Regions from separate parts of the Eubacterium sp. BL-380-WT-2B genome, predicted to be linked through region 2. Evidence: riboswitches for the same ligand, from Rfam matches in the RefSeq annotation. Region 2 holds a riboswitch; the other holds the start of a gene.
What was found. Region 2 has a riboswitch for thiamine pyrophosphate ahead of thiC (phosphomethylpyrimidine synthase ThiC). Riboswitches for the same ligand answer to the same signal wherever they lie in the genome.

Region 1: another riboswitch for thiamine pyrophosphate. It lies ahead of thiW (energy coupling factor transporter S component ThiW); the one in region 2 lies ahead of thiC (phosphomethylpyrimidine synthase ThiC).

What each region holds. Positions count from the first base shown of each region.
Region 1 is NZ_VUMP01000009.1:101,851-106,257, forward strand. Features, by position in the region: gene FYJ53_RS17800 (DUF445 domain-containing protein) at 1-235, shown strand, start outside; gene FYJ53_RS21930 (FUSC family protein) at 326-2,176, shown strand; TPP riboswitch at 2,208-2,316, shown strand; gene thiW (energy coupling factor transporter S component ThiW) at 2,365-2,877, shown strand; gene FYJ53_RS17815 (hypothetical protein) at 3,347-4,153, shown strand; gene FYJ53_RS17820 (DUF3795 domain-containing protein) at 4,251-4,407, opposite strand, start outside.
Region 2 is NZ_VUMP01000002.1:495,840-500,246, reverse strand. Features, by position in the region: gene thiM (hydroxyethylthiazole kinase) at 1-442, opposite strand, end outside; gene thiC (phosphomethylpyrimidine synthase ThiC) at 516-1,850, opposite strand; TPP riboswitch at 1,908-2,008, opposite strand; gene FYJ53_RS05270 (manganese efflux pump) at 2,067-2,681, opposite strand; gene FYJ53_RS05265 (hypothetical protein) at 3,052-3,906, opposite strand; gene FYJ53_RS05260 (Ig-like domain-containing protein) at 4,039-4,407, shown strand, end outside.

The sequences.
Region 1 (4,407 bases), on a different contig from region 2:
ACCAAAGGTAAAAGAGAGTCTGCTTAAAGCCTATCACAATCTGGTCGAAAATAATTTATCCAAGGCACTCATCGCTTTGGATATTCCTCAACTGGTAGAAGACCAAATCAATGGTTTTGATGTGTTGGAGATGGAAAAAATCATTTTGAGTATCATGAAAAAAGAATTGAATGCCATCATATGGCTCGGCGGTCTGCTGGGTATGATTATGGGATTTATAATGAATTTTTTCTAAATTAAAAAACGGTTCTGGAAAAATACCAGAATCGTTTTTTATTGCTTTATTTTTTTCTAAAAGGGTATTTTAAAAGAAAACCGTTAAGGAGTGATCTCAATTTTAAAAGCCATTAAAAATTTCTTTAAGGCATTGCCCAGAGCATTGCCAGCCATTGTCTTCGGTTTGTTTCTTATGGGAACGGTTATTCTGCTTTTTGGCAGAAATAATGCGGTTATTGCTCTTGTTTTTCTTTTATACACGCAGACCATGGTTAAAACCCGACTGTCCATTGTCAACATGCTGCTCGATTCTCTTTGGTTGGTTGGCTACGCCATTTTAGGGACTCTGGTCTCCATGCATTTTGCAGCACTGGTTATTATAGGATTTCTGCTGATTTTCTTTCTAATCTATGCCGATGCCAACGAATTTTTGAAAACAAACTATTACATCCCCGGTATGGCTTTTATTCTTGTACAGATCAGCCCCGGGACACTGAACGACCTTTTACCCCGTATCTTATCACTTCTTTATTGTCTGGCCATCTGTATTGGAATAAGTCTGCTGCTGCAAAAGCGTCAAAAGGCAGGTCCCTTCAATCCCCTTGTAAAGAAAGCACTCAGCTGCACAGGCGCCGGATTTATAGCGCTGGGTCAAGAAAGAAACTTCAAAGACGAGGCGGTTGGTAAAAAACTTGATGCTCTGTCGCTGAAGCTGAGCAGTAATATTTATCCCGCTGTTTTCAGACAAATGGGACTGATGAATGGAAGCCAGAAGTATTCCTATGGCTTAATGCTCTGCCTTGAACAACTCGGACAGGTGCTGCAGTCCTTAAGTGCTTCTGTAAAAAAGTTTTCAGAAGTTGATCGGGCTCAATTCTCTGTTTTAGGTGAACGGATGGAGGCAGCAGCGGACCCCAAAGCACTGGCAGCAGATTTACAGGTATTCTTGAAAAACTCCTCCCTGACATCCAACCAGCTGAATCAGGAATTGCTGCTGGTGCTGGAATCTCTTCGGGAACGCCTGCTGAACGACCGTCATTGCAGGGATCTCAATACTTCCATTAAGCAGGGGCTGCAGTATAAAGCTTTTACACTGCGGCATCGGTTCAGCCTTGATTTTTTCCAGATGCGTTTCGCACTCCAGACCGCCGTCATTGTCACAGTCTGTACCATCATCGCACACTTTATCCCTCATTGGTTTAATATCCCTCTTAATGAATGGCACGGTTACTGGATACCACTTATGGGGTATTTATCTTCCAGCATTTACATCCGTGACACACTAAAAAAAGCGGCTTATAAAGTGAGCGGCACAATTCTCGGAATGTTATTTTTTGTTCTTATCACACAATATATTCCCGCCTCAATACGACTGCCACTCACCATTGCCGTCGGACTGGTTTTTATGCTGACCATAAAAAGTTCAATTGTCAGTACCATGATCAGTACACAGATGACCTCCGTTATGTTTTTACCCCAGCTGGGCGTCATGGATCTGGTGCTATTTCGAGTATTTTGTGTTATCGGCGGTGTCTCTATCGCTGTACTTGGCGGGATTTTCATCTTTAGAACACGCAAACAGGATGTCTTCCGTTATGAGCTCACGAGTCTTTTTAAATCAGATTCATTTATTCTTTATAATCTGTGGAGTCTGGCTGAAAAGCAGAAGGCCGGTCCCTTGCTTTACGAAAATCTGTTAAATCTCCATCTGGTCAGTAATCAGCTGGAGAGCCTGTCAGGGGCACAAAAGCTCATGTCAAAAGAGTCCTTTAAAAAAATAATGGATAAAAGCCGGCATTTTTTAGCGGTAGCTGTTCATATGAGTATGTACTTAAGCTTAAAAGGCGTTTCTCCAGAAAAATGGCAACACATTAAAACTGAAATTCACATAGCTGGCGAGACACTTAAAAGGGCTTTTGAAACCACAAAGATTCCTTCAGAAAAAACTGGACAGGCTTGAATCTCATTTCAAGAAAAGCTATAATAAAACAGAATCATACAGGGGGAGCTCGCCGCAGCGGGCTGAGAGGAGGCTTTGTCGCTTCGACCCACAACCTGATTTGGATAATGCCAACGTAGGGACAGCATCGTATTTTATGGGGTACGCCACGTAGGCGTATCCCATTTTTTTGTCTGGAGGCTTCTATTATGGAAAAAAATCGTACGCAAAAATTGACAATGGCCGGCATTCTTATTGCTGTAGGGGTTGTCTGCTCACCCTTCAGTATTCCTTTGGGGGCGGCGCGCTGTTTTCCGGTTCAGCATATGGTCAATATTCTCTCAGCAGTATTCCTCGGTCCTTTTTATGGCGTTTCAATGGCTTTTATCACCAGTCTTATCCGGGTAATGCTTGGAACCGGCAGCCTTCTGGCCTTCCCCGGAAGTATGTGCGGCGCGCTTCTCTGCGGTTTGGTGTTTCGCTATACTGAAAAGCTGGCTTTCACCTATCTTGGTGAACTTTTTGGCACCAGCATCCTCGGGGCACTTGCAGCTTACCCGATTGCGACTGTCGTCATGGGAAAGGAAGCAGCTCTGTTTGCCTATGTAATACCCTTTTTCATCAGCTGTATCGGTGGTGTTGTTCTTGGGGCCGTTCTGGTTGCGGCCGTTCAGAAAACCGGTGTTATGGACCATATTTTAAATGATAAATCCAGATCATAGCAATAACGCTTTAAATTGGCTGCTGCCTGCAATTAATACTTGCACAGATGTATGAAATCGATTATAATATAATAAATATCACATTGTAGTGAAGCTTACCATTTCACTACACCTGCTTTATACAGCAGAGCTTCATACCTTTTGCCGGGACCCGTAAAGGTCCCATTTTTTATGCTGTCATTTTTAATGTTTCTTTAAGTCCCCTCTGTGTTTAGCAAACACTATTGATCTCCACGCTGACCAGGCTATTCTCTTCCAAAATTCAGTAGCATAAAACTCGTCGATGTTGTGACATGATAGACCTCTAGTAGTACCAGTGAATGAATTCATTATTTCCGACTTTGTCGGCTTTGTCAAGATTTTTAAAAAGAGACTGCTTATCTATAATGACAGAACCGAATAAATAAATATTGCTTTTTTCGCCTTTGTGATATAATGCTATCATTAGATTACATAAAAGGAGCACTTCGTGAAAAAGGATAAGACATCAAAAGAAAAATCTGTTAAAAATATTCAGGAAAACAAGGGGAAATTTCTGCTGTACTTGCTGTTGAGAGCCATGGTTCTTGTTGTAATGATCGCTCAGATTATAAATAAAAATTGGGATAATGTGTTCCTATGTGTATTTACACTGGTTTTATTTATGATACCTTCTTTTGTAGATAAAGAGCTGCACATCAAGATGCCTACTACGTTAGAGGTTATTATTCTTCTTTTTATCTTTTCGGCTGAAATCCTTGGTGAAATTCAGGAATATTACCTCATTTTCGACCATTGGGATGCAATGCTGCATACTATTAACGGCTTTCTGATGGCCGCAATTGGATTTTCGCTTATCGATATTCTTAACGAGAATGAAAATTTCAGCCTCAGCCTGTCCCCCATCTTTGTGGCAGTTTTTGCGTTTTGCTTTTCGATGACGATCGGTGTTTTATGGGAATTTTTTGAATTTGCAGCGGATTGGTTTTTTCATACGGATATGCAGAAAGATACCATTATCCACAGTATCAGCTCGGTGATTTTTAATCCTGAAGGTAAAAATGTCGCGGTCACCATTCCAATCGAGAGTGTAGTTGTTAATGGACAAACATGGAATTATGGCGGTTACATTGACATTGGCTTGATTGATACCATGTCCGATCTCTTTGTTAACTTTATCGGGGCAGTCGTCTTTTCAATCTTTGGTCTGTTTTACATTAAAGGACGTGGTAAGGGAACCTTTGTAAAACGCTTTATGCCAAAACTGAAAAAATATAACAAAAAAAGTCCTGAATAGGACTTTTTTTATCGCAATAAATCTATATTTTTTCTTAATCATTAAATTCAGCTTTACGAAGATACATTTCTTGTCTTCCGGTTTTTTAATTTCAGGATTATCTTATCTTTTCCGCTTTCTTTTTATTCAATTTCAACGATATTCCTTTTTCTTCCGCCATGGTCTGAAACAGCCTGACAACCTGTTTAGCGCTCTCTTTTATTGGTGTCTCGCCGGTAATTTTTTCTTTTATCTGTGCCATCACACTTTTTAAA
Region 2 (4,407 bases):
CATTAACATCGGCATCTACCCCCTTTGTGGTACCTGCTCCAGCATAAACCGTCTTAATTTCAGAGATATTACCACGGATAACAGCAAACTTCACTTCTTTCAATAGCTGATAAGTTGTTTCTGTTCTGAACTTTGAAGCGCCGGCCCCCACAGGGTCCAGTATCACAGGATGCCCCAGTTCATTGGCTTTTTTCCCCGCGGCAATCATAGATTCTACAGTCCGGCTGTTCAGTGTCCCGATATTGAGTACCAAAGCACTGCAAATGGTGGTAATCTCCTCTACCTCTTCAATATCATCTGCCATGATCGGGGATGACCCCATGGCCAAAAGTATATTTGCACAGTCATTGACTGTGACATAATTGGTAATATTATGAACCAGTTGTGGCTTTATCTGGGTGTTTTCAAAAATATCGACAAAATTTTTGTTTAATTGGATCATCTTTTCTCCTTTAAAGTGAAAGCGCAGGTGACTGCCGGCCTTTTAAGCCGCACCATTCACCTGCGCACCTGGTTTATTTATCAGAAGGACACTCCTTTGTGTCTTCCATAATGTCCACATGCTCTCCGTTTAAAACCTTGTTCATGTTTCTAACTGAGCACATCTTTCCGCACATGGTACAGGTATCCTGGTTCTCTGGGGTCGACTCCGCGCGGTAACGCTTTGCTTTTTCGGGATCAATGGCAAGGCCAAACATTTTTTCCCAGTCCAGCTCGCGTCTGGCAACTCCCATCTGATAATCCCAATCAGCCGCCCCTGGCAGTCCTTTGGCAATATCCGCTGCGTGGGCTGCAATTTTTGACGCGATAATACCCTCCTTAACGTCATCGACATCCGGTAGTCTCAAATGCTCAGCTGGTGTGACATAGCACAGGAAGGACGCCCCGTAGGTCGCCGCGATAGCACCGCCAATGGCCGAAGTAATATGGTCATAGCCTGGCGCGATGTCCGTTACGAGTGGGCCAAGCACATAGAAGGGGGCGCCTTTGCAGATTGTCTGCTGAATTTCCATATTAGCCTGAATCTGGTTAAGCGGCATATGACCAGGCCCTTCAACAATGATCTGGACATTCTTATCCCATGCACGCTGTGTCAGTTCTCCAAGAACCACCAGCTCAGAAATCTGTGAAATATCACCGGCATCCGCAATACATCCAGGTCTGCAGGCGTCACCAAGGCTAATGGTAACATCATACTCCTGACAGATTTCCAGAATCTCATCATAAAACTCAAAGAATGGGTTTTCATTGCCGGTCATTTCCATCCATGCAAAAATAAGCGAACCTCCGCGGGATACAATATTCATCAAACGTCCGTTATTCTTGAAGCGGTCTGCAGTTGAACGGTTGATCCCACAATGCAGCGTCAGAAAATCAACACCATCCTCTGCATGCATGCGCACAACATCGATCCACTCCTGAGAAGTAATCTCCTGAAGCGGCTTATTGTAATAAACCACAGCATCGTAGATTGGTACAGTGCCGAGCATGGCCGGGCAGCTCTCTGTCAGTTTGCGTCTGAATTTGCGTGTATCTCCAAAAGAGCTCAGGTCCATGATGGCTTCTGCGCCCATGTCAACAGCACGCTTCACCTTTTCCATTTCTACATCCAGGTTCAAACAGTCTCTGGATGTTCCAAGATTGACGTTGATCTTTGTCTTCAACGCACTGCCGACCCCATAGGGTGTCAGGCAACGGTGATTCTTGTTGGCAGGTATAGCAACCTGCCCTTTTGCCACCAGGCCCATTAAATTACTTAAAGGCATATTTTCATATTCCGCGACGCGCTTCATCGCTTCCGTTTCAATGCCACGGCGCGCGGCATCCATTTGAGTTGTGAACAGCTCCATATTTTCTCCTTAACTTTTTCAGTTTTTCAACAAAAAAAGCGCACCCACGGGTACGCGCTTAGCTCAACTTGTCCTCCCTACGACGGCGTTACACCGCATCAGGTAAAACGGGTTTAGGATTCAATCCAATCTCAGCAAAAGCTCCCCGGGCATCAACTCATTTGTCTTTCTAATTCTATCCTAAGTGCACCAAAATAACAAGAAGTTTCTTCATATTTACCAAAACATTTCAATTAAACCTAAGATAACCAATAATACACCAGAAACGGCCGGCGCATAATCCCCCAAAAGAGGGCCGACCACCTGTCCTCCAAGCCGGAAGCCAGACCATAAAGCAACAAGGCTTATAATAAACGTACACACAGCAGTCAGGCCAATACTGACGCCTGTGATACTGGCGGCTATCCCTGTTCCCAGATTATTAAAGGTCAGACCAAGGGCAACTGTTACAATTTCACGGTAGCGAATATGGTCCTTATCCTGAACCGATGCATCCATCACATCTGCCATTTCACCTGTATTTTTCATAGCGTAGCTGCCTGATTTTTTCTCCTTTAAAAGCTTGATGATTCCCTGTATGGCAAAATAAACACCCAGCAGTATAATAATCCCAGCGCCAAGATCATTTCCTATCCTGTCTGGAATATAACCAGACAGCCACTTGCCAAAGAGCATGGCGATGACCGTTCCTGTTGTTGTAATAACAGCCACAGTCAGGTTCGAAACCGCGTTAAGATGAATTTTTTTAATTCCGAAGGCCAGACCAACCACAATGTTATCAAGATTGGACGAAAGGCTGAATAGCAAAGCGGATACAATGAAAATAAGCATTTTACCATGCTCCCTGTTTATTTTATACGTTCTTTTTTATATTATACCTTTTTATCCATGTGAATTATCGCTGTCCTCTGGTAAATTTTATCAAAAAACAAAGATACCTGGCACCCCCTTGCACCAGGTATCTAACTCCCCTTCATTTTCCCCATTAAGAAAACGTTCATCCAGATATCATTTTCGAAGATGGTATCCCCCTTGATTCCACCTTATATCTTACGTTTCAAAAACGTTTTCATTAACTGTCAATAATGATAACATTTCCATCAGTAATTGTCAAGTTATTTTATTAACAAATCGGCTACAGAAACCCTAAACCCAATTAAATGCAGAGAGAGGCGCCACATTTTCGCAGCACCTCCCTGTTTTACTCTTTGGTGTTTATCCCAGAATTTCTCGAATTTTCAAAAGTATCCGTTTCCGCATTTTCTTCCAACTGTTTCTTCTTGAGCTTTGGCATAAAACGTTTGACAAAGGTCCCTTTTCCACGGCCCTTAATGTAAAACAAACCAAAAACCGAGAAGACCACTGCGCCGATAAAATTAACGAATAAATCGGACATTGTATCCACCAGTCCAATATCAATATAACCGCCATAGTTCCAGGTCTGCCCATTAACCACAATACTCTCGATTGGGATGGTTACCGCAACATTTTTGCCTTCAGGGTTAAATATAACCGAGCTGATACTGTGAATGATCGTATCTTTTTGCATATCGGTTTGGAAAAACCAATCAGCTCCAAACTCAAAAAACTCCCAAAGCACACCAATGGTCATTGAAAAACAAAATGCAAAAACAGCTACAAAAACCGGTGAAAGGCTCATGCTGAAATTTTCATTTTGATTTAAAATATCAATCAATGAAAAGCCAATGGCCGCCATTAAAAAACCGTTTATGGTGTGCAGCATCGCATCCCAATGGTCAAAAATCAGATAATATTCCTGAATCTCACCTAAAATTTCTGCTGAAAAAATAAATAATATAATAATAATTTCAAGAGTTGTTGGCATTTCAATGTGAAGCTGCTTGTCCACAAAGCTTGGAATCATAAATAAAATCAATGTCAGCACACATAGAAAAACGTTGTTCCAGTTTTGATTCCAGATCTGTGCGATCATAACTGCAACAACTAAGACACGAAGCAGTATATACAAAAAAACCTTGCCACGGCTTTTTCCTGCTGATTCACCTGTATTCTTTTCTCTCTTTTCCTTTTTCAAAAACTATCTCCCTTCTAAAAATTTTCACTGCTTTTCTGAACCATTATAACACACATGCAGAAAAATCGTTTTTTATTTAAGAATTTTGGGTAATTGTTATTACATCTTATGTAAAATGAAGGAGTAGCTAAAATGAAAAATAAATGTTTAAAAATAAGCTTTACTGTGATTCTCTCCATTCTGCTGTTGAGCAGCTTCAGCCCAATTTTGGCTGAAACACCAGCCGGAGACCCTGCTCTCAACGAGGGGGCGGTTGGCAGTCCTCTCACCTTAACCTCCAGCGTCCCACAGGACGGCGCCACAAATGTACAGCCCTTCACGGAAATTTCCGTATCCTTTAACCAGAATGTGGTCAACACAGCCGTAAGGGCGACAAACGAGAAGGCTGTAAGCCTTTGGAGTAAGGGCAAACAGGTGGATGCCGACATTGTCTTATCCGATGATCTGATTGATCCTGAAGACTGGGGGACCATCCGCATTAATCCAAAGAATAATTTGAAA